One region of the Paenibacillus sp. 7516 genome, then DNA from elsewhere that is predicted to be linked to it. Evidence: riboswitches for the same ligand, from Rfam matches in the RefSeq annotation. Region 1 holds a riboswitch; each other region holds the start of a gene.
What was found. A riboswitch is a leader RNA that binds a small molecule or an ion and turns the genes downstream of it on or off. The one in region 1 is predicted to bind thiamine pyrophosphate.
Positions count from the first base shown of each region.

Region 2: it holds a riboswitch for thiamine pyrophosphate, as region 1 does, so the genes downstream of both, thiC (phosphomethylpyrimidine synthase ThiC) here and CHI14_RS00535 (thiamine phosphate synthase) in region 1, are expected to answer to the same signal.
Region 3: it holds a riboswitch for thiamine pyrophosphate, as region 1 does, so the genes downstream of both, CHI14_RS11665 (ABC transporter ATP-binding protein) here and CHI14_RS00535 (thiamine phosphate synthase) in region 1, are expected to answer to the same signal.

Region 1 is NZ_NPBI01000002.1:95,514-105,372, forward strand. Features, by position in the region: gene CHI14_RS00530 (ABC-F family ATP-binding cassette domain-containing protein) at 1-1,437, shown strand, start outside; TPP riboswitch at 1,547-1,656, shown strand; gene CHI14_RS00535 (thiamine phosphate synthase) at 1,899-2,525, shown strand; gene thiO (glycine oxidase ThiO) at 2,556-3,788, shown strand; gene thiS (sulfur carrier protein ThiS) at 3,785-3,988, shown strand; gene CHI14_RS00550 (thiazole synthase) at 3,992-4,759, shown strand; gene CHI14_RS00555 (ThiF family adenylyltransferase) at 4,756-5,805, shown strand; gene CHI14_RS00560 (response regulator transcription factor) at 5,967-6,659, shown strand; gene CHI14_RS00565 (C40 family peptidase) at 6,800-7,300, opposite strand; gene CHI14_RS00570 (thiamine diphosphokinase) at 7,588-8,229, opposite strand; gene CHI14_RS00575 (trimeric intracellular cation channel family protein) at 8,398-9,066, shown strand; gene CHI14_RS00580 (low molecular weight protein-tyrosine-phosphatase) at 9,069-9,539, shown strand; gene CHI14_RS00585 (alpha/beta hydrolase) at 9,685-9,859, opposite strand, start outside.
Region 2 is NZ_NPBI01000041.1:62,749-72,607, forward strand. Features, by position in the region: gene CHI14_RS30240 (hypothetical protein) at 189-356, shown strand; gene CHI14_RS27510 (hypothetical protein) at 536-1,225, shown strand; gene thiC (phosphomethylpyrimidine synthase ThiC) at 1,490-3,364, opposite strand; TPP riboswitch at 3,654-3,767, opposite strand; gene CHI14_RS27520 (IclR family transcriptional regulator) at 3,890-4,633, opposite strand; gene CHI14_RS27525 (alpha/beta hydrolase) at 4,995-6,020, shown strand; gene CHI14_RS27530 (Fe-Mn family superoxide dismutase) at 6,183-7,481, shown strand; gene CHI14_RS27535 (hypothetical protein) at 7,628-7,852, opposite strand; gene CHI14_RS27540 (lipoate--protein ligase family protein) at 7,923-8,786, opposite strand; gene folE (GTP cyclohydrolase I FolE) at 8,968-9,561, opposite strand; gene CHI14_RS27550 (YneF family protein) at 9,655-9,859, opposite strand, start outside.
Region 3 is NZ_NPBI01000012.1:82,585-92,443, forward strand. Features, by position in the region: gene thiE (thiamine phosphate synthase) at 1-218, opposite strand, end outside; gene thiD (bifunctional hydroxymethylpyrimidine kinase/phosphomethylpyrimidine kinase) at 218-1,030, opposite strand; gene thiM (hydroxyethylthiazole kinase) at 1,027-1,839, opposite strand; gene CHI14_RS11655 (ABC transporter substrate-binding protein) at 1,891-2,958, opposite strand; gene CHI14_RS11660 (ABC transporter permease) at 3,051-3,863, opposite strand; gene CHI14_RS11665 (ABC transporter ATP-binding protein) at 3,850-4,611, opposite strand; TPP riboswitch at 4,782-4,884, opposite strand; gene hisC (histidinol-phosphate transaminase) at 4,990-6,117, opposite strand; gene CHI14_RS11675 (ATP-binding cassette domain-containing protein) at 6,136-6,906, opposite strand; gene CHI14_RS11680 (ABC transporter permease subunit) at 6,931-7,716, opposite strand; gene CHI14_RS11685 (ABC transporter substrate-binding protein) at 7,744-8,799, opposite strand; gene CHI14_RS11690 (iron-containing alcohol dehydrogenase family protein) at 8,796-9,859, opposite strand, start outside.

The DNA.
Region 1 (9,859 bases):
GGTGTAGGAAAGTCCACTTTAATGAACATTTTGACCGGAAAATTGCTGAAAGACAGCGGGAAAGTAGAGTGGACACCAAAGGTCCGGTACGGATATTTGGACCAGCATACCAAGCTGACTCCTGGCAAAACAATCCGTGACGTTTTAAAAGATGCCTTCCTTCCCCTGCTTGAGCTGGAAAAGGAAATGATGGCCATTACTGACCAGATGGCTGATGCAGATCCAGACCAGCTTGAAAAATTGCTGGAAGAAATGGGTGAAATCCAGGAGCAGCTTGAGCAGGGCGATTTTTATTTGATTGATGTAAAAGTGGAAGAAATGGCGAATGGCCTCGGATTATCCGCTATTGGGCTTGATCGTGACGTTGCTGCTCTAAGCGGGGGACAACGAACCAAAGTATTGCTCGCCAAGTTGCTGCTCGAGAAACCGACGGCTCTTTTGCTGGACGAGCCAACCAACTACCTGGACGTAGAACACATCGAATGGTTAACACGATATTTAAAAGATTATCCTTATGCATTCATCCTGATTTCGCATGATACGGAGTTCATGAATGAAGTCGTTAACGTCATTTACCATCTGGAATTTGCTAAATTGACGCGTTATGCTGCCAACTACAATAAGTTTCTCGAAATGGCCGATATGCAAAAAGCTCAACATATCGATGCCTATGAGAAACAGCAGGAATATATTAAGAAACAGGAAGATTTCATTCAGCGTAACAAGGCAAGAGCCTCCACTTCCGGACGTGCCAAAAGCCGCGAGAAGCAGCTGGGCAAGATTGAACGAATCGATCGCCCAGATGAAGCGGCAAAACCGACATTTAAATTCAAAGATGCCCGTGCCAGCAGCAAAACAGTATTCGAGGGAATTGATTTTGAGATTGGTTATTCCTACCCTTTGCTGCCTAAAATGACAATGACAATCGAACGTGGTGAGAAGATAGCCATTGTTGGATGTAATGGTGTAGGTAAGTCGACGCTGCTTAAAACCATCTTGGGGAAAATACCTCCGATTAGCGGTAAAACGTTCCTGGGGGATTATCTGGAGACGGCTTATTTTGAACAGGAAGTCCGTGCTGGCAATATTACGCCGATTGAAGATGTGTGGAACGAATTCTCCCATCTGACACAGAACGAAGTACGAGGACATCTGGCACGCTGCGGTTTGAAAAACGAGCACATCACTCGTCCGCTGAGTGCGCTTAGCGGAGGAGAACAAGCGAAAGTTCGCTTGTGCAAGCTTCTGATGCGTGAAAGCAATTGGATCCTGTTTGATGAACCGACAAACCACCTGGATGTTACAGCAAAAGCGGAACTAAAACGAGCCCTGCAAGAGTTTAAAGGTACAGTATTGCTCGTTTCCCATGAACCTGAATTTTATCAGGATTGGGTCACCAAAACATGGGACGTCGAAGCCTGGTCTGAAAAAAACTAGTTGTTGCGGAGCAATGAAGTGCTCTACAATCAAAACCTTCATCAACATTAGATTAAAAAATCAACGGTGACAAAAAAAGGTGTCTATGGTAACATAGGCTACAACTTCATACGATCACTAGGGGGGCCGCTCGTTGCGGCTGAGATGGAATAATGCGATTCCGGACCCTTTGCACCTGATCTGGATTATACCAGCGTAGGGAAGTGGCGCGTTTTAGTTAATGATATGGGCCAATTAATATTCGATATTATAGCGAATGTAGATGCTCACAAGTGGAACATGAAGGTATCTCGTATATATCAAGGCTATGGTTTAATAGCTTGTATACCTGACAACTGGCATGTAAAGCTCATTTAACTAACTGACATGTTATCGCGGCCACTCCCTACGGGAGTGGCTTTTTTGTGCTTACATATTGACGGCAGGGAAGGTGAAACCAAACGGATATCTCTAGGAAACTTATGAATTCATTATCGTTTGAACTGCATGCTGTTTCGCCGGGCATAGGGGATGAACAACGTTTTGTGAAGATGGCAGCGGATGCATGGCCCTGGCTTGACTATATCCACATTCGGGAGAAGCATCTAACGACCGAACAAAAAATTCAATGGGCGTATAGTTTGCTGTATGCAGGAATTCCATCTGATAGGATCGTGATCAATGGTCTTAGTGATCTGGATGATTTGGAAAAACATGTATTATTTCAGGGGGTTCATTGGGGTCAGTCCAATATGGCGAATATTCAAGGCAGCAGCCTGAACAAAAGCTATCGACTTCGTCTCGGCATTTCTGTTCATTGTCTTCACGAAGCTAGAGAAGCTGAAGAACGCGGAGCAGATTACCTCTTTTATGGTCATGTATTTTCCTCCAGCAGCAAACCTGGGATCAAGCCGAGAGGGCTAGTTGCACTGTCTGAAATATGCTCATCTGTTTCCATCCCCGTAATTGCCATTGGCGGTATTGGACCGGCAAACATAGCAGCTGTACGTGCAGCTGGAGCAAGTGGTGCCGCAGTAATATCTTCTATATGGGCCAGTGATAATCCCGAACGCTCAGCAGCAGCCTTGAGGCGGACTGTTGAACGATAGAAATTAAGAATAAATCACGGAGGTGAATGAATGAGCGGAGAAGCAAGAGGCCGAAGACGAAGTGGCAGCCTTTACCGAAATGGAGCAGCTTTTACGACCCAAATACGTGGAGAAATTCGTGGCAAGCTTCATGCGGAAACGATTGTTGTGGGAGGCGGCGTTATAGGTTGTGCCATCGCGTATGAGCTAGCTTCACGAGGTAAGGAAGTGATTTTGATCGAGCGTGCGCGTATTGCAAGTGAGACATCTTCTGCCGCAGCGGGCATGTTAGCTGCAGACAGCGAGTCGTTTCATACTACTGTGATGTCAAAGCTAGCATATGAAAGTAGAAAACGACTGCATCAGCAAAAAGAACAGCTTCAACGACTAAGCGGCATCGAAATTGGCCTGCAGCAGAATGGATTTATTACACCATTTCGGAATGAAGACGAGATGATAAAGTATAGTGATACCAGAAGAAGTACAGATTTGCTTACAGAGAAAATATGGTGGGATCATTCCAATCTTCAACGTGAAGCTCCATGGATAAGCAAGGAAACTTTCGGAGCTCTATATAGGGCTTCAGAAAGCGAGCTTCTTCCTGTCAATTTGACACGTGCCTATGCGAGGGCAGCTCAGACAATGGGAGTCAAAGTATTCGAAGGAGTACAGAATGTAAGTCTAACTGCGGATTCGAGTGGAATCCAGGGTGTGGAAACGTCGATTGGAAGATTAACGTGTAAGCATGTTGTTGTCGCAGCTGGATTACAAGGTGGAGAGATGTTGAAACAGGTGGGTCTTAATCTGCCCACTCTTCCGGTGAAAGGTGAAATTGCAGCAATTCAATATGCGAAACATGATGCAGATTACAGACCTGACAAGACGGTTTATGCAGATAATGTATACATTGTCCCCAAAGCAAACGGCGAAGTCTGGATCGGAGCTACCAGTTTACCGGGGCGCTCAGATCGGGATGTTACTGTTGGAGGTATTCAAAAGCTGCTTACATCCGCAGCAGGCTGGGTCCCTGGAATTCAGCAAGCCCAGTTTATCCGTGCTTGGGCAGGGGTTCGACCAGCGACTCCTGACGGTTTGCCTTATCTGGGAGCTTGTAAAAGCATACCTGGGCTATATGCCGCATTTGGACATTACAGAAACGGCATCTTACTGAGCGCAATAACCGGCAGTCTGATGGCTGATTTGATTGCTGGCCATTCTTCGGAGGAACTTGGCATTGATGAATTGAGTCCGGAGCGTTTGAGCAGAAAGGAGATTATGCAGTGAACATCATCGTAAACGGGCAGAGCATGAACATTGATGACGATTTGAATCATGTGGATCAGTTGCTGCAATCCTTTAATTTGCAGGTGAAAACTGTGGTGGTTGAGTTAAATCGTCAGATTTTGATGAGGGAGCAACACGCATCGACTGTATTAAGAGACGGAGACCGAATTGAGATCGTACATTTTGTGGGAGGCGGTTAAAACATGCTGAAGATAGGACATCATTCATTTCACTCTAGATTGTTGTTGGGTACGGGCAAATTTGACGATTTGGATGTACAGAGTCAAGCGGTAGAAGCGTCAGGAACCGAAGTGTTGACTTTTGCCGTTCGACGCCTGAATTTGGAAGAACGGGGTAAACGACACTTCCTTGATACACTCGATTTAAAGCGATTTACTTTACTCCCTAACACCGCAGGAGCTTCCACTGCAGAAGAGGCTGTCCGAACTGCTGAACTTGCCCGTGCCTCAGGACTTTGTGATATGATAAAAGTAGAAGTGATCGGAGATGGAATCACACTGCTGCCAGACCCGATCGAAACGTACAAGGCCTGTGAGATCCTGTTGGAAAAAGGATTCACCGTACTGCCTTATATCTCGGATGATGTGATTTTAGCCAAACGGCTTCAACTGCTCGGGGTTCATGCAGTCATGCCAGGTGCTTCACCAATCGGAGCAGGAAGAGGCATTATCAACCCGTACAACCTGGAAATCATATTGGAGCAAGCGGTTGTTCCTGTAATTGTGGATGCAGGATTACGGTCCCCCAAGGACGCTGCTTATGCCATGGAGCTGGGGGCGGATGGTGTGCTGCTGAATACGGCGGTGTCCGGTTCGGGAAACCCGGTTAAAATGGCAAAAGCAATGCGAATGGGAGTTGAAGCGGGAAGACTTGCTTATGAAGCAGGCATGATACCCGTTAAGCGTTATGCGGCAGCCAGCAGTCCGGCGGAAGGAATGGTTCATACATGATAGAAGAAACAAATTCAACGGAGCAAAGTGATCGATATTCGAGACAGGAACGGTATGCTCCGCTTGGCAAAGAAGGGCAGCGCCGACTGAACAACAGCAGGGTTGTTATCGTGGGCGCCGGTGCACTGGGAACCGGCATTGCGGAGACGCTCGCCAGGTCAGGTATTGGACATATTACCATTGCGGACCGGGACTATGTGGAATGGAGCAACCTGCAGCGACAGCAGCTCTATGTTGAACAGGATGCACTTCAGCGAATGCCAAAAGCGATGGCAGCCGAAAAACGCCTGCTCGATATCAATTCCTCGATTGTCATTGAAGGCAAGGTGATGGATGTCCGTGCAGACGAGCTGGAGGATCTCATTCAAAATGCAGATCTCATCATGGATGCCACGGATAATTTTGATACAAGGCTGCTGATTAATGACATGTCCCAGAAATACCGCATTCCCTGGATTTATGGGGGGTGTGTGGGGAGTTATGGTATCACGTATACGTTCCTGCCCGGGGATACCCCTTGTTTGAACTGTTTACTTGGCGAGGTACCGCTCGGTGGTGATACTTGCGATACATCGGGCATCATACCTCAGGCTGTGCAGATGGTAACGGCGAACCAGACAGCAGAAGCGATGAAGCTTCTTAGCGGTAATGAAGGTGCGCTGCGGCGTAAGCTGTTGTCGTTTGATGTATGGCGGAATGAGTACATATCCATAAATGTGGATGGGGCCAAAAAAGCAGATTGTCCTTCCTGCGGAAATACCGCCTCCTATCCTTACCTTTCCGCTGCCAATCTGGAGAAAACCGATGTGTTATGCGGCAGGGATACGGTTCAGATTCGTCCTTCTCGCTCCATGAAGCTGAATCTTCAAGATACGGCTGAGCGTCTGAGGAGGCTTGATGAAGGACCAGTCGAAGTCAATCCGTTCCTGATCTCTTTTACGACAGGGGTGCATCGATTGGTTATTTTTCAGGATGGACGTGTTCTGGTTCATGGTACAAAAGATACTGCAGAAGCTCGTACACTCGTACATCGATACTTTGGCTAAATGATTAAATTCTCCAGTCTGTTCCCTATAGGGGAATGGACTTTTTCGTTTTACGGCATGCTAAGCAAACAATAGGTTGCTGTACTTCTGGTGGAAATGATAAGGAAATTGGTCATTTTTACACCTTGACAGCGGTTTGAGACAGGCCGGGTGAAACGAAAATGAAAACGTCCATTTTACTTATTGGTGCCAAAGACCGAACGAACTTGATTAAGGAAGTGTTGTGTGCCGAGAGTTACTCCGTTTTTGATATTAAATGGGAAGAGCTGTATCAGGAACAGGACGCTGGATTGGAAACCTGCAGCATGATTATTGGCGTGGTGGATGAGGAGCACGACACTTCAATTGTGGAGGAACTGCAGTGGCTAATGGAGTACAAGGAAGGCGTCGTTCCTATAATCGTGCTTACACCACAGGCACCCCCGGAACAGATCGTCGCTTGGCTTGATCAGGGCGCAAATGATGTGATTGTTGAACCGTTTCAGTGGAAAATCGTGATGGCGAGAATTCGAAATTTACTCCGCGTCTTCTCGAATGCAGCCCGAACGGATGAGGAGGTCATCGTTGTGCATGATCTTAAAGTGAATCTGCGTTCACGCAGGGTAAGCCGTGCAGGGGAATATCTCATGTTGACACCAAAAGAATATGAACTGCTGGAATTTTTGGCCAGACACGTGAATGAGGCATGTACGCGGAGTGTAATTCTAAGGGAAGTGTGGGGGTATGATTTTGCGATGGATACCAATGTAGTGGACGTATATATTAAACATTTGCGTGTTAAGGTGGATAAAGGGAGAGATATTAAACTGATCCATACGGTACGCGGCATCGGCTACATGCTTCATACCAGTTAATGAATGACTCCCAGCGTCCATATGACGTTAAGTTACCAAAATACGCCTGTTTGTAATCCTGAGAAATCCGGGTAAATATAAAAGGACCGGATCCAAGATCCGGTCCCAACTGCCTGTCTATAGTATAAATTAGAGTATAACTACAGTACGCGGCGAGCTTTAATATATGTTCTTTTCCAAGTACCGGAATTCAGATCCGAGATGGTTACACCAGGAGAGCCGTAAGTGTGCAGAATTTTACCATTTCCAGCGTATACTCCTACGTGAGTAATGTTTGAACCTGTGGAACGACTACCGCTCGAGAAGAATACCAGATCTCCAACACGCAGGTTAGCCTTCGATACAGCCTTACCTTCTTTGGATTGTTTTACAGACGTACGTGGCAAATCTACACCATACTTCTTAAAGATATATTTCATAAAAGAAGAGCAGTCAAAATATTTCGTAGTGGATGTTGACGCGCCAAATTTATATGGTGTTCCCGTAAATTTTTTGCCGTAGTTTACGATTTGTTGTCCAGTAGATACGGATGCAGTTGCTGCTTGTGCAACAGGTGCATTTGTCATTAATACAGCTCCAAAACCTAATGTAGCGCACAACCCGACGGTTACGGCCTTTTGGACTAAGATGTTTGTTTTCATGTTGTTTGTTACCTCCAAAATTCGTTTTCGTTAAGTTGCTAAAGCGAGTATAACAGGTTTGTAACAGCCTAGAAATTGGATACACCGCTATAATCCCTTGTACAGCCTAGGTTTGGGTTTCTTTATTAAAAAATAATTAAAAATGTCAAAAAATTAATCGTTGACTTATATGTTTGGACAGAAAACTAGAAAAGACCCTTGATAATCAAGGGTCTTTTCTAGTTATGATCGTATATTCCGTACATTTTATAGGTTACAAAAAAGTAATAACTATCGAGAATATAGGTTTAATCTTTGCTCTGTATGATAAGTAATAATCCACTGTCTATGGATACAGTTCCTGATGCTCCAAGGAGTTTATTGCTTATTCCCAACGATTGTCCCATCCGTATGGTAGCTTGATCAAGAGGATACAGGAAGCCATCTAATGTAATACCCGTAACTTCTGGAGTGAGGGGCAGTAATGAAATGTATTCATATCCCCGGTCCTCCACTTCTAATTTTGATGTTGTCAGCATCATATAGTTGTGTTCGTCCTGAATGGTACAGAAGATATGATGCTGCATAGCACGAACCATAATATGTACATTGGCCAAGGTGTGGTCCAGTCTAGTCCCCGTAGCTCCAAGCATCAGGATACGGGTAGGTTCGTGGTCTAGTGCCGTCTCAAAGGCCATTTCAGTGTCTGTCCAATCTTTTGCGATAGGATCAACCGTGATCATGCGCTCACTGTTTTCACGCACCATTTGCCATTGCTGCTCTGTAATGGAGTCGAAATCTCCAACTGCTATATGAGGCTTTACGCCATGTTCAATTAAATACAGTGCTCCGCGATCGGCTGCAATAACCATATCATCTTGTCTAATTTCTTTGAGAAATTGAGGAGAGAGAGCCCCGCCTGTAAAAATCACAATGCGTTTCGTAGTCATTCCATTCATCCTTTCTATTAATGTAGAACGTATAACATCATTTCACAGTATTCACGAATGTTCTCAGTATAAAACACAAAATGTGGTTGCACAATTTCAGTCCTCGCGGATACAATGGGTAGAGCGACATGGAGATGACTTGAAAAGTGAGGTTTGAACAGGTTGGACTTGCACATTTTTGAAGTGTTCAGCATTATTGGCACCGTTGCTTTTGCAATGTCTGGTGCTTTCGTGGCGATGGAAGAGGAATATGACATCTTGGGCGTGCTCGTATTGGGGCTAGTGACCGCCTTCGGTGGCGGGGTGGTTCGTAATGTACTGATTGGGGTGCCTGTCACTACGCTATGGAGTCAGGGTGGACTAATTATGCTAGCGCTGGTATCTGTTGCTGTAGCGTTCTTGCTTCCTCTGAAGTGGATCGGTCACTGGAAGAGGACAGAAGCGCTATTTGATGCGATCGGACTGGCGGCGTTTGCCATTCAGGGTGGACTGTATGCTGCTAATATGGGACATCCCATCAGCGCGGTAATCGTTGCTGCAGTACTGACGGGAATTGGCGGGGGAATAATTCGTGATTTGCTTGCAGGCCGCAAGCCACTTGTCCTCCGCGACGAGATCTATGCGGTATGGGCTATGACAGCCGGATTTGTTATAGGGATGGGATGGTTTACCTCGAATGCGGGACTGTTGATATGTTTTGCAGCAGTTGTATTTTTCCGGATGTGTTCTGTACATTATAAATGGAAGCTTCCTCGCCGTTCCTTGGTAAGCGCAGAAGCAGTTCCATCACAGTCTTCACAGTCAGCGCTTAAGCGTACGTTAAGCAAGGGGGAGTAATCATGGTTCGTGTTTTGTTTGTTTGTCTAGGTAACATTTGTCGATCACCTATGGCAGAGGCGGTATTGCGTCACAAGGTAGAGGAGAGAGGACTTCAACACCAGATTCAGGTGGATTCGGCTGGCACAGGAGATTGGCATGTTGGCAAGCCTCCGCATGAAGGAACGCGCAAGCTGCTGGATTCGTACCAAATTTCCTATGCCGACATGGCTGCTAGGCAATTCGGAAGTGATGACTTTGATCAATTTGACTATATTGTCTGCATGGATGATTCCAATGTTGCCAATGTGCGTAAGATAACTGGCGGAGCAGAGGCTGATATTATGAGATTCATGGACCTTCTGCCGAATGAATCCCTTCGAGAAGTGCCCGATCCATACTTTACAGGTAACTTTGAAGAAGTGTACAAGCTGGTAGAAGCGGGTTGCAATGTACTTTTGGAGCAAATTCAAAAAGATCATTCTCTTGCCTAATCCTAAGAGGTACAGGATTTGTTCAAAAAATGATGTTATAGACAAGCAGGAGATTCCTGCTTTTTTTAAGTGGATATTTGTAAGCGTTATCAAATAAAAAGAGAAAAATAGCGGCCAATACAGCCGCTTATAATAATGAAGCACACTAGTTCTCTTGCAAGAAATACAACAAGGCTTCAGGCAGTTCCTTTTGCCAAAATCCCCATTGATGATGACCATCCTTTTCCCGATAAGAGACGTGAGCACCGCGTTTTTCGAGCAAATCACGAGTGTCTCTGTTTAACTGAACAAAATCATAAGTGCCGGTATCCGCCTCAAAG
Region 2 (9,859 bases), on a different contig from region 1:
CTGAATACGGGGTAAAATCACTACAATCCAATTGGAATTACGTCATAATTTCCCGATTTCGTCTAACAAGTCACATGTACCTATATGCGCACTTGGAACGACTACCTGTTTAAATACATAGCCCATATAAGATGAATTTAATATTTATAGGCTCAACTTATATATCTAACCCAAAAGGAGGAACCAAGATGATCCGCATGCCTATTCAGCAAATGATCCCGTACCACCACCAATATCCGCGCAACACGGCGACCACTGCTCCCAAAAAGGAGAATGAGAACACTCAAGGTCTATCCTTTCACGAGATTCTGCAGCAAAAAATGGCTCAAAAGAACGCATCTCCTTCCATGCGATAAAATGAAACCTGACTGTATTGGAGTCTGATTATAGAACCGTCCTTCTGCCGTTTGGCGGAGAGACGGTTATTGGCGTTGGTTTAAACGCTGTACAGTTCCCGGTCGCATTTCTATAATAGATTAAATATCTGCAGCACTCACGACTCACAAAAAGAAGCATTGGCAAAGGGGATGTCATTATGATCACGATCGGCTGTTATCACGCTCACTACTCCAACATCGCACTCATTGAAGAGGCGCTCGCCTCCTATGAAGTGGAACTTGTGCATTATGTCGATCCCGGTCTGGATCGCCTTAAGCAGGATAAGAACTTCTCAGAGGCTGTCATTCGAGAAAAAGTATCCCAGACATTAAAGTGGATTGCCCAGTGTCATGCAGATGCCATTCTGGTCACCTGCACCCTGTTTGCCGCAGTACTGGCGCACGAAGCACAGCATGTCTCCATCCCCGTTATCGGTATTGATGATCCATTATTGCATAAGCTGCAGCAGGATTCGCAGGAATACATTCTTGCTTTTACCAATGCAGCAACGGTTGAAGGAACGATGGCGCGGATCAATGAAGCACTACAGCAAGGTGAAATCAACGAGCAGGCAAACGTTGCCGCCGCTTCGAGAACGAAGGCCGCATTAATTCCTGGTACATTTGAGCTGATCATGCGCGGCGATAAGGAAGGATATATGGAGATGGTGACTACGGGCCTGCAGCAGCTAGCTGTACAGTCACCAGAGAAAATAATTGTAGCTGCTCAGCTGTCCATGGCTCCCGCGGCTGCCCTAGCTTCAGCAAATACGGGTAGTGAGATTTACAGCCCGCTCGAATCGCTGGCATCTTATTTGGAGCAGCAATTAAATATTGGTAGGCGTTAGTTAGGGTTATTCCGAGGAATGAAAGCTACCTCTGCCTTTCACGCATTAAAAAGGCTCTCGAAGGAGGGCCTGCACTCGTAGGAATACCTGACGCCAACGCTGTGCAGGAGCAGCCATTAGCTAGCTCCAACATAGAAATATCCGGAAGTTTACATTTCTTATCAACGAAGCTAAAGGATTACAACCAAAAAGCCGTTCTTCTCCCAGTAGTGGAGAGAACGGCTTTTAGTTATCTTAGGCTGCTTAAATTGCGCTGTAACGAGCTTAGGATCGAGTCCGGTATTCCTCAGCCTTCTCCTGCATCCCGGCTGCTACAGCCTCATTCTCGGACAAGCCCTTGTCTGCGGCAAAGGCACGAATATCCTGCGTAATGCGCATGCTGCAAAATTTAGGCCCACACATGGAGCAGAAATGGGCCTCCTTGGCCCCTTCAGCCGGAAGGGTCTCATCGTGATAGGATAGCGCACGTTCCGGATCCAGTGACAGGTTGAACTGATCCCGCCAGCGGAATTCGAAGCGGGCCTTCGACAGCGCGTCATCCCGGCGCTGTGCACGCGGATGGCCTTTGGCCAGATCAGCGGCATGTGCCGCAATCTTGTAGGCAATAACGCCTTCCCGAACATCATCCTTGTTCGGCAGGCCCAAGTGTTCCTTTGGTGTCACATAGCAGAGCATCGACGTTCCGAACCAGCCGATCATCGCCGCTCCAATGGCTGAGGTAATATGGTCATAGCCTGGTGCAATATCGGTTGTCAGCGGACCGAGTGTATAGAATGGTGCCTCCTTGCAGATCTCCATCTGAAGGTCGACATTCTCCTTGATCTTATGCATCGGCACATGTCCTGGCCCCTCAATCATCACCTGCACATCATGCTTCCATGCAATCTGTGTCAGTTCACCGAGCGTAGCTAGTTCAGCCATCTGGGCTTCGTCATTGGCATCATAGATGCTGCCCGGGCGGAGTCCATCTCCGAGAGAGAAGGCTACATCATACCTTTTCATGATTTCACAGATTTCCTCAAAATGCGTGTACAAAAAGTTCTCCTGATGATGTGCAAGGCACCATGCCGCCATAATGGAACCACCTCTTGAAACAATGCCGGTCATCCGTTTGGCCGTCATCGGTATGTAACGCAGCAGCACGCCTGCATGGATCGTAAAGTAATCCACACCCTGCTCTGCCTGCTCAATGAGCGTATCCCGGTACAACTCCCAGGTAAGTGCCTCGGCTTCGCCATTCACCTTCTCCAGCGCCTGATACAGCGGCACCGTCCCAATCGGTACCGGGGAATTACGGATGATCCACTCCCGGGTGGTATGGATATCCTTGCCTGTGGAAAGATCCATTACCGTATCGGACCCCCATCGTACCGCCCAAGTCATTTTCTCCACTTCTTCTTCAATCGAAGAGGATACGGCAGAGTTGCCAATATTCGCGTTGATCTTCACGTGGAAATGACGTCCGATCAGCATCGGTTCGCTCTCCGGATGATTGATATTCGATGGCAGAATGGCCCTGCCGCTCGCCAGCTCTTGCCGGACGAATTCCGGCTCCACGCCCTCACGGATAGCAGCAAACTCCATCTCAGGCGTAATGATGCCCTGCCTCGCATAATGCATCTGAGTGACACAGCGTCCGGATTGTGCACGCAGCGGTTTGCCGCGGAGGCCTGGATATTCTTCAGCTCCGGTTCTCTTCCCTCCTGGCTTAAGCCCGTTATCCTCCGGTTTGACGGTACGTCCCTGGTACGCCTCTACATCGTTACGTTCTGTGATCCAGCGTGCACGCAAAGCGGGCAGACCTGCCCGGATATCGGCGTGAAATCCGGGATCCGTCATAGGGCCGCTCGTATCGTACACGCGAAGTGGCTCGTTATGCTCCACCCCTTGGGGTGTATTCGTGTCATGAAGGGCAATTTCACGCTCGGGTACTGCAATGTCCGGACGCGAGCCCTGAATGTAAACTTTGCGGCTGCCGGGAAACGGTTGGACCCGTCCCGCCACCACTGCTCCCTTTTCCAATCCCTGTCCTGAATGTTCCTGTACCGTTGTTCTGTTGTTTGTATTCATCGCTACCTCTTCCTCCTCGTTGGTCGTCCCATGGATGGGCCAGTTTGATTGCTCGTGCACCCGTTCCATATCATCCACGCATAGGCAAGAAAAGAGCGGCCAACTTCCGAAGAAAGAACATTACAGCGGCATAGCTCAGACCGAATCTGGCCTTGGCATAAGTGGGTTATACCCAACTCCAGCTCCCCCGCAAAAGAAGATACCCCCCCTCTGCTGCGGATGATCGCTTGACACTGTATATAAAAAAGCCGGTTCCCGAGGGAACCGGCTTATGTCCATCACCCATAACAAGCAAGCCTGATGCCAAGCTCCTACAAGTGGAGACATGCCAAAGGCTAGATTATGCAGGTGTTCGTGGTTATATCGCCGATTACTTCCCTACGCTGGTATGATCCAGATCAGGTGCAAAGGGTCCGGAATCTCTTGCGATCCCGTCTCAGTCCGGACAATTCGGACTCCCCTAGTAACGTTACAAGTTGCGGTATGTGTACCGCAGTTCCATATTCAATTCATTCCAGCCCCGTCGGGCTGTCCATTACAGACTAGCGCAAGCTCATCAGAAAAACAACCCTTTATATTCCATTGCATGCCGGATCAGGACAACATGAGGCCCATCTGCGCGGCCGCTTCCTTCAGTACAGGTGCATATTCGTGCAAAGTTTCCTGGGACAGGCGGCTAACAGGACCGGATACGGAGAGCGCTGCAGCAATATTCCCCTTCCGATCCATAATGGGCACCGATACTGCAGCCGCTCCAGGCTCACGTTCTTCGTAGCTGGTCGCATATCCATTCTCCCGGATATCTCCCATCTGTGCCAGGTAAACTTCGGGATCGATAAATACGGGCCATTCCGGGCCATTCATCAGTTCCTCCCGGTCTTCTTCCGTCGCAAATGCCATGAGTACCTTGCTGGATGCCCCTACGGAAAGGGGAAGACGTACGCCAACCGGAGCCACCCGCCGAATGGCCTGATCACTCTGAACAGCCTGAATACGGATACGTTCACTGCCGTCCCGCAGGTACAGACTGACCGTTTCTCCCAATCGATCTCTGAGCCGCTCCATTGCAGGAAGCAGCAAAATGGCAGGGTCATCACTGCGGGACATATGAGCAGACAGCTCCCAGATCCGAATGCCCAGCCTGTATTTCTCAGTGGCCGCATCGCGAATGACGAAACCCTTCTCCTCCAGCGTCGCCATCAGACGATGAACCGTACTTTTGTGCAAACCAATCTGGCTCGCAATTTCCGTGAGTCCCAGATCGCTCCGTGTGGTAAAACATAATAATATATCCAGCGCCCGTTCCACAGCCCGGACGGTTAATTTGCGGTCTTCCATGGCATAATGCCCTCCTCATGTTTCATCACATGAAACTTGGTTACATAAATTATATGAGAAACGATCTCATCTGTAAACCAAAATGAGCCAAATCATGATGATAAGAAGTGTAAATATTTTCTTTTTATAAGACTAAATCCCCTGCAATTTGCACCATCAGGAAATGTTACCCATATATCTTTTGAACTATATAACAATTGCGTAACAAATGCCTCCAATCAATTGACTTTGACTATATGGAAACATACGATAAAGATATAAAAGCAAGACTTTGCTGCACATGCCAGCAAGGACACCAAGACATACGATCTAATCTGAACTCGTTGTTATCTTCAATTGATCTTAATAAGGAGGGGCAATCATGTTTCCGACATCCCAGAGCGAAGCCCCGCTGCAAACGAAAGTGTCCGATCTGCCTTCTTCGTTATCACCGAGGCTGATCCGGTTCAAACATATTATCGTAGCGTTGCTGCTCTCCGTTGTATTTTTTCTGCTCTTTTGTTTCATTGCCTTACACGGCTATATTGCCTGGGTATTATCCAACCCGACCGTAGCTCCCGTGTTCTCCAATCCAATGCAGGCCAAGAACATGAAGTATGAGGATATCACGTTCCCGGCAGCAGACGGCAGCCGTACGATGCAGGGCTGGTATATCCCCGCAGACACGGAAGTCAACAAGACCATCATCTTCAGTCATGGATATGGGGCCAATCGGGAGGAAACCTGGGTTCCCATGTATGACCTGGCTCACTATGCCCACCAGCTCGGGTTCAATGTAGTGATGTTTGACTATGGTTTCGCCTCACAGGTGAACAAGGCAGTCGCTACAGGAGGCAAAGCCGAGTCCCAGCAATTGCTTGGTGCGATTCAGTTCGCCAAGCAGCGCGGTGCTCAGGAGCTTGTCGTCTGGGGATTCTCGATGGGCGCAGGCACAGCATTACAGACGGGGCTGCTAACCGAGAACGTGGATGCCATGATTCTCGACAGCACCTTCCTGCTGGAGCCGGATACGCTGTATCACAACATTCATAACCAGATCGATCTGCCGCGACAACCAACTCTGCAGATTATGAATCTGTTATTCCCGGTTCTGAATGGCACCGGATTGCAGCAGATTCCGTATCAGGAAGTCAAAAAGAAAGACTATCCGTTCCCGATCTTCTTCATTCACGGGACGGAGGACGAGAAAGCTCCATATCCGATCGCCGAGCTTCTCGCTGCCAACCAGACGAACACCTACTCAGAGGAATGGATCGTACAGGACGCGCATCATGAGCTGATCTTCCGGGAACATCCGAAGGAGTATCTCCGCCGTGTCTCTACATTCCTGAGTCATGTGACGAAGACAAGCAGCGACGATGTGGAAAATACCAATACCGGTGAATAGAATCTTCCGGTGATCAGAGCCCCTATGGGGCTCTTTTTTTATGCACACATAGGACAACATGGCAGGAGAATATACTTTTGGGACGATTATAAAAGGTTAATCACACACCCTATCCCTTGAAGGGCTGATATTACAATTGAATTGAATGGAGGTTTGCCGCATATGAATTGGTCTGGCTATGGACCCTTGCTACCTCTGCGCATCCTGGAGGAGATAAGGTTCTGGAAGGAGCAGGAGAAAGAGCATACGCTTGTTATTCGGGCACTGGTTCCCGATCTGGAGCCCACTTATGTGAAGCTGCTTGAAGAATGGGCAGTGACGTTTAAAAATACCGAGAAGGTAGCGAGCCAGCTGTTGAAACAGCTGTTACCCGGAACCCATCCGCCTGCCCCGTACATCATCGGATGTGTAGAACAGCTTGTCGCCTCTGCACGTTCACAATCGCGGGAGTTCATCAGGCAGCTGTACGTCCTGCTTGAGCAAAGTGCCGCTGTGCAAGCTGTCCCGCTCGCTAAGGCAGTCATTCTGCATTTTATCCGCGAATCGGAGTATTTCCTCGGCGTACTCGATACCTTAATTCAGCCCGGAATCATGCGGGATACGGCAAGTGATACACCCTTTTCTTTGGAAAAGTATGTTCAATTGTCAGGACGCACCGAGCGCGAAGCAGCAGAGGAGCCGTCATCCATCGCTGGAAAAACGAATGCTCCATCAGCCCTGGCACCTTCATCATCTTCTTCACAGGTGCAGTCTTCAGAGGTCTCCGGTCTATCGTCTTCTTCCGGTACGACAGAGAGCATCACCTTGCCTTCTACACCTCCTGTGAAGGAGAGACCTGTTCCGATTGGAGGACACACGCTGCCTCCTCTGCCCTACGCCTACAACGCACTTGAACCGCATATTGACGAGATGACGATGCGCATTCATCACGATAAGCACCATCAATCCTATGTGGATGGACTCAATACAGCCGAGAAGAAACTGGCAGAGTCACGTAAAAAGAATAATTTCGAACTCGTCAAACATTGGGAACGAGAACTTGCCTTCAATGGTGCAGGCCATTACCTGCATACGATCTTCTGGACGATCATGAATCCCAGAGGCGGCGGCAAGCCTTCCGGATTGCTTGCTGAACAGATCAAACGGGATTTCGGCAGTTATGAGGCATTCAAAAATCAATTCACCGAAGCAGCCAACAAAGTGGAAGGCAGCGGCTGGGCTCTGCTTGTCTGGAGTCCACGGGCACACCGTTTGGAGATTTTACAGGCGGAGAAGCACCAGAACCTGTCCCAGTCCGACATCGTACCTCTTCTGCCGCTGGATGTATGGGAGCATGCCTACTATCTGAAACATCAGAATGAGCGCAAGAAATATATCGAGGACTGGTGGAATGTCGTCTATTGGCCTGCGGTGGCTGAACGTTACGAAACGGCACGTAAGCTGTTATGGCCACCCTACTAGAACCGAAAAGGGAACAAGAAAAAAAAGAGATATCTCCAGCCGGTAGACTGCCAGATATCTCTTCTTCATTGCAATAAAAAAAGCAAGCCTCTTGATTCAAGAAGACTTGCTTGTATTTGGATAGGTCTCTGACGCGTCATGATAGACTAGGAAGCACAGCCCTCGCACGCAACATAGTTGTCCCCAACCTGTTTGCTGATGGCAATCAGGTCACCCAGCTTGATATCTTCCTCACCCGTGAACTCCAGGTCGGCAATACGTGCAACGATCAAAGCCGCAGCTTCTTCCTTGCTTGTTGCCATTTGGCTGAACTCAGACTTCTCGCCTGAAGAAACAACCTCATATTCAAATGTATATCTCAAAGTTTCCATCTTGGCACTCTCCTTCCGAAATCACATCATATCATCTCTATTAACCAATTCCAAGTGTTCTCGAACGATACTAATCGTAGCGCAGTTTCATCTGCTCTGCCGTCCGCCTGACTGCCTCTCGATCAACAGACAATACGCGGTCAGTCTCAGCCATAGGGTATCGATTACGAAGCGTACGGACCAGGGAAGCGGTGTAAGCTGCTGCAGAAGGCACTCCTGCCAGCTCTTGAAGACTCGCCATGGTGCCGGGGCGAACATCGGGATACCCTTCCTGCAGGCCGTCTGCTGCATGCTGATAGAACCTGCGCACCTCTGCCGCCAGCTTGTCTCCATGCCCTTCGACGATAATAAAAGCCGTAATAATATAAGCCTTCGCCTGCCTTCGCTGGGCGATACCGCAAAATTTCAGGCCGCCGACACTGACATCATAATCACCGGGGCAGAAGGCACCCTCGATCTCTCCGGTTCGTGCCTGATTCGACCATGGCGTTAACGACTCGGCAATTAGAGCAGCCATCTCGCGGAAGTCATCGTGAATATTAATAGCACGGGCCGGGTTAGGCAAAATCAGTGAAATGTTAACCACGCCCGGATGAAGAGGCACAGCAGCACCTCCAGAGGGACGAACACAGACAGCGGTTCCCTGCGTTCGCATACCTTCCATTGCCTCTACAGCCTTGGGGAGGCGGCGATCCCGCAGACCTGCAACAAATGCGTAAGGATGACGCCAAATATGGGCGACTGGCAGATGCCCTTCGCCTACACGGCGGCACATCACCTCTTCCCATGCAAATGCCTCGAGCACACTGCTTCCATACCGAAGCAATGGTGTTTCCCAGATCTGTATACGATGCAGCCTGGATGACGAGCTGGACGGAAGCGGCTGCTCTGCCCCAAGCTGTCCGGTTGTGTCTGAATTCAAAGGTACACTCATATTTGCTAACCTCCGACTAAACGAATCTGAATCAGGATATAGACAAGGAAAGGGTTCTAAACATCGCTGGATGTACACAAATGCTCATATAAATAAATAAGCCGGTTCCAAGGGAACTCGGCTTATTAGATGAACCGTTTTAATGATTGTACACGGCTTGAAAGCTTGTCCGGTTCGGGTCTTAATCCTTAACCAAAGACAGAAACTCGGCACGCTGCGCCGTATTGTCTCGGAAGGAACCACGGACCGCGGATGTTACCGTCTTGCTGCCAGGCTTCTTCACGCCGCGGGAGCACATGCACAAGTGCTCACCTTCCACAACGACCATGACACCATGCGGTTCAACAGCCTCGTTCAGAATGTCGGCAATCTGTGAAGTGATACGTTCCTGAACTTGAAGACGACGGGTAACCGCCTCGACTAAACGGGCCATTTTGCTCAACCCGACAATTTTGCCGCTGGGTACATACCCAATATGCACTTTGCCGAAGAAGGGTGCCATATGATGTTCACACTGGCTGTAATAAACAATGTCCTTCACAATGACAAGCTCTTCATGATTTTCGTCAAAGGTCACGCCGAGTACATCGCGCGGGTCCACTTCATACCCGCCAAAAATCTCTTCATACATCCGGGTTACGCGTGCAGGCGTCTCAAGCAGCCCTTCTCGCGTACTATCTTCTCCGATCAGTTTGAGGATCTGTTCCACATGGTACTCGATCTTCTCCCGATTGTCGGATACTTTTGAATTCAAATAATCTTTCACGCCAGCCACTGCCGAACGCCTCCTTTCGAACCACTTGGTGTAAGCCTTCTTTCACTTCCGCATTATGCATAATCGATTATGCAATTTGCTTGCTTACAACTATTATTTTCGGCGGCCCGAGTTTTTACGCGCAGGATGTTGCCCCGGCTGAGGCATCTTCGCGCCAGGCTGCTGGTTCTTCATCATCTGCTGGGCGCGCTGCATTTGCTTGCCATTCAGGTTATAACCCATTTGCTTCGCCATTTTTTGAAGCATGTCGGGATCACTTTGCATTTTCTCGAGTTGTTTACGCAAGTAGTACACCCCG
Region 3 (9,859 bases), on a different contig from region 1:
CCGTGCTGGCTGCACACCTCGCGAAGTCGCATCGCAAGCGAGATGCGGGCTTCGCCAGCAAGGGCGCCAGTTCCCTTCTCGCGGAACTGGAACAGCGTGATGCCGCCGGCGATGGCTTGGCGCAGCACATCCACAGGGTCCAGCGTGGTATTCACGCTGCCCATCACCAGGTACACCTGCATGGCCTGACGTACCGCCTCTGCATCCCATCTGCGCATTACTGCTCACCCCGCTGTCTGCGCTGATACGCAAAATGATTCGTTGGCCCGTGTCCGGCCCCAATCCCCAGTTCGTCCTCAATGGCCGCCTGAATGAACGCTCGCGCGGTTGTTACGGCAGCCAGGACAGACGAGCCCTTGGCCAGTTCGGCCGTAATGGCGGCAGAGTACGTACATCCGGTTCCATGGGTGTGGCGTGTCACAATGCGTACGTTCTCTAGATAGTGAAAGGACGTGCCGTCATAGAGCACATCAACAATCATCCCGTTACCTTCAGCATGTCCGCCTTTGACCAGAGCATACGCAGAGCCCATATGCACGATTCGTCTGGCAGCTTCTTCACGATCCGCCAGATTGCGGATGGTCATTCCGGTGATCAATTCGGCTTCCGGAATATTCGGTGTTGTGATTAATGCATGTGGAAGCAGATCCGTGACCAGGGCGTGCACCGCCTCCTGCTGGAGTAACGGGGCACCACCTTTCGCTACCATGACCGGATCAATGACCAGATTGGTCCAGCCGAATTGCCGCCACTTCTCGGAAACCAGGCGAATGGTTTCTGCACTGAAGAGCATGCCTGTTTTTACCGCTCCGGGCTGGAAATCTTCACCTGTAGAATCCAGCTGCCGAGCAATGCCTTCCAAGGGAACCGGATAGACTCCCTGAACGCCCAGTGTATTCTGTGCGGTAACGGCAGTAATAACAGACAAGCCGTAAGCGCCCAGCTCCTGAAAGGTTTTCAAATCCGCCTGAATGCCGGCCCCGCCGCCATTATCCGACCCGGCAATCGTGAGTGCCTGCGCCATACTCATTGGGTATCACCGCCAAGCTGTCGAACCTGAGCCTGCTGAGCGACCACGTCCGGGGTTACCAGCGCAAGCTGGTTTAGCAGCTCGATCTGGAAACTACCTGGCCCGAGATTGGCCGTGCGCGCTGCCGCGATCTCGGCTGCAACGCCATAGAAGGCAAGTGCTTCAACAACACTGCTTAGCAATTCTTCTCCTGACGGTGCAACCGCAGCAAAGGCACCTATGATGGAGCTGAGCAAACATCCTGCACCAGTGACCTGGGTGAGCAGGGCATGTCCATTTTGCGTAAGGAACGTGGTCTGTCCATCCGTAATGACATCCTCGCGTCCAGTGATAACGACAACACAGCCAAGCTTCTGCGCTGCCCGCTCGGCGATCCCGATGCGGTCCCCTTCGCCCTGGCCTGCATCGACACCCTTGATGCTCCAGTTCTCGCCTATGACATTGGCGACTTCGGCTACGTTGCCCCGCAGTACGGTAAGTCGAAGCTCACGCACGAGCATCTGAACCGTATCCGTGCGATAGGCCGTAGCGCCAGCTCCCACCGGGTCGAGTACAACTGGCACATGATGGGCATTGGCCGATTGTCCGGCGATGCGTATGGCCTGAACGACCTGGTCATCGAGTGTGCCGATGTTGAGCACGACCGCTCCGGCCATTTTGGCAACATCGGCTACCTCTTCATGCGCATATGCCATGAAGGGAGAGGCGCCCAGAGCGAGCAGACCGTTGGCCGTAAAGGGAGCAACCACGAGGTTGGTAATATTGTGAACCAGTGGATTATGAGTACGAACACGTGCCAGATATGACATATGAAATTCCCTCCTGATAAGCCATTATTTTTATAGCAGCAACTGAACGTTTTACTTCTCCTGCAAGTTGATAAACGCATCCTCGGCTTGAACCGACTCCGGAACCAACTCACGTTGTACCAGCCACTTCCGCACGTTTTCCCAGGAGGAGGTCTCCTGCCAGCCAAACGAGGTACCTTCTTCGGTCATGAGCGGCAGCAGAATGTCCAGGCTCTTTGTTTCAATATCCCGATCCAGCGGGGACGTCTCATTTTCGTGTGCGAGCAGGATGTTCAATGCTTCTTCCGGATGCTCAGTCACATAGTTCTGACCTTCCTGGATCGCTTTGACGAAGCGGGTGAGCTGTTCCTTCTTCGCCTCAATTCCCTCGTCGCTTGCCGTGAGAACGAGTTCGTAATAATCCGGCACGCCGTAATCGACGGGATTAATCGATTTGACGGCATGACCTTCTTTCTCGAGAATCAACTGCTCATGATTGATAAATCCACCCATGATCGCATCGGCCTGACCGGAGGCCAGCGAAGGGATCAGATCAAAACCGACATCCACCAAATTCATGCGGTCCGGATCACCGCCATCCTGACTCATCATCGTACGTACCATGGCTTCATATAGGGGAACGGAGGAATACCCTACCGTCATTCCTTCAAGATCTTTGGGTGAGTTAACCTTCCCGTCCGTTTCCGTCAGCAGATGAACGAGTGGATGCCGAACGACAGCGGCAATGGATCGAACGGGAATGCCTTCTCCACGGGCTAGCATAATTTGCGGCTGATAGCTCAGCGCCAGATCCACTTTGCCAGCAGCTACAAGCTTGAGCGCATCATTCGTATCGGCAGGCATCTGAATGTCCACATCGAGACCTTGGTCTGCAAAATATCCCTTTTCCTGTGCTGCATATATAAAGGAATGGACTGCGTTCGGATACCAGTCAAGCATGATGGACAATGAATCATGGTCACCAGACGACGATCCGGTTGTTGTTGAATCTGTGCCCTGTATCTGGGGATCGGGATCGGACGATGAGGGCTTGGCACCTGTATTGCCACAACCGCTGACGATCAGCAATAAACAGATGAGGGCAGGAAGCAGGATGTGAATGATTTTCTTTTTTCTCATGGATAAATGAGCCTCGTTTCGTTCATTTTTGTTTGGTTCCAATTGCTGATATGTTCCAAAGAGATCGACAGGAAGGAGCAGCACTTGTTATCTCATTGCGATTGCCTTTTCATCGACGTTCCTCTGCGTGCATGGTCTGCATTCCGCTTCAATCCGAGGGTTCGCTCCAGCCAGGCAATAAGCACGAACAGACCGATGCCCAGCAAGGATAACAGCAGAATGGAGGCAAACATCGCATCCGTATTCATGTTGCTTGACATTCTGCGGCTGAAATAACCAAGACCTTTGCTGCCTCCGAGCCATTCGCCAATGGTTGCGCCGACCACGCAGTACACCACTGACATCTTCAATCCTGAAAAGAAAGAGGGGAGCGCAAGAGGTACCTGAAGCTTGCGGAACAGATCCCACTTGCTTGCTCCCATGGTCATCAGCAGTTCGCGCTGTTCCGGGTCGCCTTGACGGAGACCATCATAGGTGCTGACCACAATCGGGAAGAATGCGATCAGAAACACCACAGCGACTTTGCTCCAGAGTGTGTAGCCAAACCACAGAATGAATACAGGAGACAGGGCAATCAGTGGAATCGTCTGGCTGATTACGATGAAAGGGTACAGCGCCTTTTCAATCGAAGGGCTGAGGTGCATGCCCGCTGCCAGAGCGCTTCCGGCCACGATGGACAAGCCGAAGCCAACTGCTACCTCCATCAATGTGGCAGGTAGATGGGTTCCGAGGAGCAGACGCCGATACTCAACTAGAGAACTTACTATCGATGTAGGTGCAGGGATAATGAAAGATGGAACCCAGCCTAATCGAACGATGCATTCCCAGCTGGCAAGCATCAGGAGGAGAAGCGCAGCGAACAGGCCATAGCGGGCAAACCATCTGCTGACATTAAAGCTTCGCATGTAGTTGTTCCTCCAACCGTTGTCGCATCTGTATAAGATCCGGATCATAGACCATGCCCGAATGTCTCGGACGGGGCAGAGGCACCGTCATGTCCAGCAGCTGCCGACCGCCAGGAGTTAGTAGGATAATCCGGTCACTTAATAAAAGGGCTTCTTCAATATCATGCGTGATGAACAGCACCGTTTTGCCGAGGCCTTCCCACAATTCAAGCAGCCAGCGATGCATCTCCCGCTTGGTCATGGCGTCAAGCGCGCCGAAGGGCTCGTCCAGCAGCATCAGCTGTCCTCCCGTCAGCAAGGTGCGCAGCAGGGCGACCCGCTGCTTCATGCCGCCGGACAGTGCGTCCGGGTAGGCATTCTCATAGCCGGATAAGCCGAATCTGTCGAGTCCGGCCATAATGTCAGTGCGCAGCTTCATCTTGTCCTGCTTCCTCGGAGCAAGCTCCGAGGGAAGCAGGCAGTTCTCCATAACCGTCCGCCAGGATAACAGCAAATCCTTCTGCGGCATGTAGGCAACCCGCCCGAGTCGTTGTCCTGACGGCACCCCAGCAATTTCGATCGTGCCATCTGTCGGTTCAAGCAAACCTGCCAGCAGCTTGAAGAGCGTGCTCTTGCCCGATCCGCTGGAGCCGATCAGCGAGACGAATTCTCCCTTTTTTACACACATCGACACCTTGGAGAGCACGGGGGAATGTCTCTGATCCGGAAAAGTGAAGGTCATGTTGTTAATCTGTACATCGTTGCTCATCTGGTTCCTTGACCCCCTTGGAATAAAAACTGCCTGAACGGAAATGCACGTTGTTTGCGATCTGTATTTAAGTAAACGCGAAAAAGCCCGCCCATTTCCGGAGAAATGAGTGGGCCTGTTAAGTTCAACCGACATTCATGTTCATATGAATATGAAAAAAATCCGTTAACTGAAAGTCCGCTCCACTTCCCTCCGCTGGTATGATCCAGATCAGGTTCAAAGGGTCCGAATACATTCATTCGTCTCAGCCGCAAGGCTCCCCTAGTGCAATCGTTCAAGATATGCAGTTGTGTACACAGCATATATCACATTCACGCGAGATGTAAAGAGGGCGGCTTAAAAGAAGTGTGCGTAAAGAAGTTAGGAAAGTAACCTATTCTAATTGTTTGAATGTAACAGTGAATCAAGCTCACCGATCAGACGGGCAATCTGCTCAGGTGTGCCAATCGTAATCCGAAGCCAGGTAGGCATACCGAATTCGGCACCGCCGCGGACAGAGATGCCTCTGTTCAACAATTCTTTGGTAATCGGGCCGCTATCCTGCAACAGATCCACCATGATGAAATTGGTTTCGGAAGGGATGTAGGGTAATTTCCACTGATCAAAGGATTGCGTTAACGTTTCCCGTCCCTGACGATTGTAGTGCAGGCAATGAGAAACAAATTCATGATCATCCAGGCTGGCCGAAGCAGCGGCTTGGGATGCGGCTGTCAGACTGATGGGCAGCTTGACCCGGTTAATGCCTTCAATGATGCTTTCATTCGCGATGCCATATCCAATTCGCAGGCCGGCCAGTCCATATATTTTGGAGAAGGTCCGCAGAATAATCAGATTATTATACTGCTCCAGCAGCTTAACCGTATCAGGGTAATCCTCACTTTCCGCGAATTCATAATACGCTTCGTCCAGGACAACCACGACATGGGAGGGCACATATTCGAGTAAACCAAGCAGGGCATCTGCCGTGAAAATGGTTCCGGTTGGATTATTCGGATTGCACAGCCAGATGATTCGGGTAGAAGCATTGATCCGCTGCCGGAATTGCTCCAGGTCCAGTGAATGGTTGACCAAAGGCACTTCATGAATAGCCCCGCCTGCAAGCAGCGTAGCGCCCTTATACCAGTTAAAGGAGGGGACCGGAATGAGTGATTCCTCGCCGGGATTAAGATAGGCTTGAGCGGTAAGGGTTAGGAGCTCGAATGATCCACTGCCAAATACCAGTTGGGAGGTACGCACACCCAGACGTTCCGCAAGTTTGTCACGCAGCAGTTGGCTGGAACCGTCGGGGTATTGAGCCAGAAGATCGGAGCTCAGCGATCTGACTGCTTCCGCTGCCAGGGGAGGAGAGCCAAACGGATTCTCGTTCGCTGCAAGTCGATCTACACTTTCCAGTCCCAATTCCCGCCGGATCTGTTCCATGGATTTGGCAGGTGTATAAGCCGGAATTTGATTTAACAGATCTTTAACAGGAGGAGAGGGAACGGTTGAGAGGGATTGCATAGTCATACCTTCTTTCCAATGGAATTAGATCGAGAATGATATCTGTTTCTGGGCTATCTGCTGTGGTGTCTCTTGTGAAGGAGTCAACAAGCGATTTAGAATAAGATTTTCAAAATGAGCAAACCCGCTGTCCCGAACACGTGGACGTTCCAGCGTAATTCGGGTATCCATCGTTATATGACCATCCTCGATTAACAGCACCCTGTCAGCCAGCGCAACCGCCTCACTGACATCATGAGTGACCAGAATGACAGTCAGATCTTCTTCTACCCACAAGCGTTCGATTAATTGCTGCATCTCAATTCGGGTCAATGCATCCAATGCACCCAGCGGTTCATCCAGCAGCAGTAAACGCGGATGACTTGCGAGTGCCCGTGCCAAGGCAACACGTTGTTTTTGTCCGCCAGATAATACCCCCGGCCAGTCACCTTCACGCTCTCCAAGTCCTACATTGCGAAGTGACTGGCGTGCATCGTTCTTGTCGGGGATTCCCAGCCGTACATTGTCCAGCACGGATTTCCAAGGCAGCAGTCGGGCTTCCTGAAACAGAAACCGTGTCTCTGGTGCTGTACTGCCAAGCTTTCTGTTGCCCAGCATAACGCTTCCGGAAGAGGGGGATTCCAGCCCGGCGATCAGACGCAGCAAAGTGCTTTTGCCACAACCACTTCGTCCAACGATGGCTATAAATTCCCCTTGTCTTACATTGACATTGATGTCGGATAGAATTGTCCGCTGATCATACGATTTCTGAACCCTATCTACTTGAAGAAAAGGACTGATCTGACTTGTGCTCATGGATCAATTCACGCTCCTTTGGCTTTACTTGCGGGATAGAGCCGGGTTCCAGCGCAGCCAGCGCCGTTCCAGCCATTTGGCGATGGTATCGGACAGCTTGCCCAGCAGGGCATATAGCAGAATGCTTAAGACGATTACATCCATCTGCATGAATTCCCGCGCATTCATCGCCATGTAACCTATCCCCGCATCCGCCGCAACCGTCTCGGCTACGATAAGGGTCAGCCACATAATGCCAAGTGCATAACGAATACCCACGAGAATGGAAGGCAGTGCACCAGGTAGGATAATGTCTTTATAAAGGGACCAACGGCTGAGGCCATATACTTTGCCCATTTCAATCAGACCGGGATCGACCGATCGTATGCCGTGGAACGTATTCAGATATACCGGAAAGAATACACCCAGGGAAACGAGAAATAATTTTGCTTCTTCACCGATCCCGAACCACACAATAACGAGGGGGATCAAGGACAGATGCGGAATGTTACGGATCATCTGTACCGAGGAGTCGGCGATCTTTTCCGCAAGGGAGGAGATGCCGTTCAGCACTCCCAGCAGAAAACCCAGACCCCCACCAATGAGGAATCCTCCCAAAGCTCGTCTGGCACTAATACTGATATTGTTCAGTAGTTCACCGTTACCAAGCAGACGAATGAAGGCCTCCAGTACTTGAGCGGGACGGGGCAAAATATTGGCTGCAACAATTCCGGATGCAGTCAGCCATTGCCACAGAGCCAGAATGAGTAGTGGTACAACAAAAGGAATGAACTGGTTAAACCATGCCCGGTTAAAGGTTTTAGACCGCACGTTATGCCTACCTCCTTGCTTCCTTCGTTATTGACTACCTGGAGCTGGAAGTTGATCTTGAAGTGCATCACTCCAGAATGTGCTCACATCGACTGCCTGCCCAAAAATTCCCGCTTGCTGAAACGTATCTGCTACGTCCTGTTCGGACTTGATGGCCTCATCAGAAATGGCAACAATACGTGATGGGCGTTGTGCTTCTCCATCCGTGTAGGTTTTAAGGGCTTGTTCCACCGGCTGGTGGGTATTGTCTGCTGTAATTTGAGCCCACGCATCCTTATTGGCACGAGCCCAATCATTGAATTTGTTGATTCGCTCCAAATAATCGGCTAAGGCCTCTTTCTGTTCCGCATTTGCAATAGCCTGATCGGAGGCGGCTACAAGGAAGCTGCCTGACAGGATATCTTTGGCGCTGGCGAGCGTTGTTGCTTCATTCTGATGTGCGGAGATGATGGCATTGCCGTAACTGGCAAGGGCATCCACTTTCCCGCTAATCAGGGCGCTGAGTCCGTCAGCTGTTGAAAGTTCGACCGGACTGATGTCACTCCAGGTTAGTCCGGCTTCCTCCAGCATTTTGAGCAGGAAATAGTGGGCCGTTGTATTTTTTACGAAAGCAACTTTCTTGCCTTTCAGGTCAGCAACTGATTTGATAGAAGAACCTTTGGGAACAACGACCTCCTGATTTAAGGTGCTGCCTTGTTGTACCGCAATAATTTTGAAGTTTCCACCATTGGCAGCCTGAGATGCAAAAATGGGTGGAATTTCACTGGTCACACCAAAGTCCAATTGATTTGCAGCCATCGCTTCGAGGATCAGGTTACCTCCCTGAAATACGTTATAAGTGACTTTATAGGGGGTGTCATCGAGTCCGGCGGCTTTTAGCCCCAATTCGAGATTTCCCCATCCGGTCTGACCAACACGAATAGTAACGTCTTTATTCGAAGCAGCTGATGCTACTGTCGGTGTTGTGCCTGTACCCGCGGCCTGATTGTCAGTTCCGGCAGAGCAGCCGGAAATCAGCAACAACAGAAGCGCGCTCAGAAAGGCAGTTAAGGGAAGAGTGTACTGGCGGTTTGGACGAATCATAGGGAGGAAACCTCCTTGGTGTATGTACTGCTTTCACTGGACTGACTAGATTCTATGAATGTTTGGCCGATGCGGTCTGCCTGAAGGATGGCTTCGGTTACCTGCGCCGTGCTAACTCCGAAGGAGAGATGTGCTGCACTGCCTTCCCGCAGCTGTAGTCCTGCTGCAATGCGCGCAGCAGCTTCCTGAGGCTGTTGTTGTATGCCGAGTTGGGCAAGAGTGATAGGCAGATTCAGCTTATGTAACAGAGTGGTCAGCTTCTGAAGCTCATCCCCTGCTTTGCCTTCAAGGATCCACTGGGTGAAAAGTCCAAAGGCTACCTTTTCTCCATGCAGTGAAGCGTGTGTTTCGGGTAATTTGGTGAGGCTATCATGTAGCCCATGAGCAATTGCGGCATGAAGTGATCCATCGCTAATGCTGCCTACAAGGCCTGCGAGCACAATAATGGCATCGGCAACATCACGGAATTGAGGTGTACTACCGGTTGTATCCGTGGATTCATAGACATCGATGGCGTGCGCTTCGAGAATATCGAGTGCAAGCTTGGCAGTGCTGACACTGTTTCGGAGAGTGAGGCTGGTGGCGTTGCCACTTAGATTAACGGCGAACTCATGCCATTTTACGAGTGTGTCACCGATCCCAGCGGCCAAATACCGCCTTGGTGCACTCGCCAGAATATGAGGATCAGCCAGAACAAGATGAGGCGAACGGCACAGCGGACGATATCCTGCAGATTGGCCCTGTTCATCATAGAGCACGGTTAAGGCGGACCAGGCAGCGCAGGTTGCGGCAATCGTTGGGACCGTTACAATGGGCAATTGGGCTTGCTCGGCCACCGCTTTGGACAGATCGAGCACTTTACCACCACCGACGCCGATAATCAGATCAACATCCAGATCGAAAGCTTGCTGCGTAAAAGTACCAATCTGTCCTGTCGTAACCTCACCGTAAAACAATTGCACATGGAACTTGATCTTATGCTCTTCCAGTGAAGGAAGAAGATAAGGTTTTACTGCTTTTAATGCAGACTCACCGGCGATGATCAGAACATGCTGCCCAA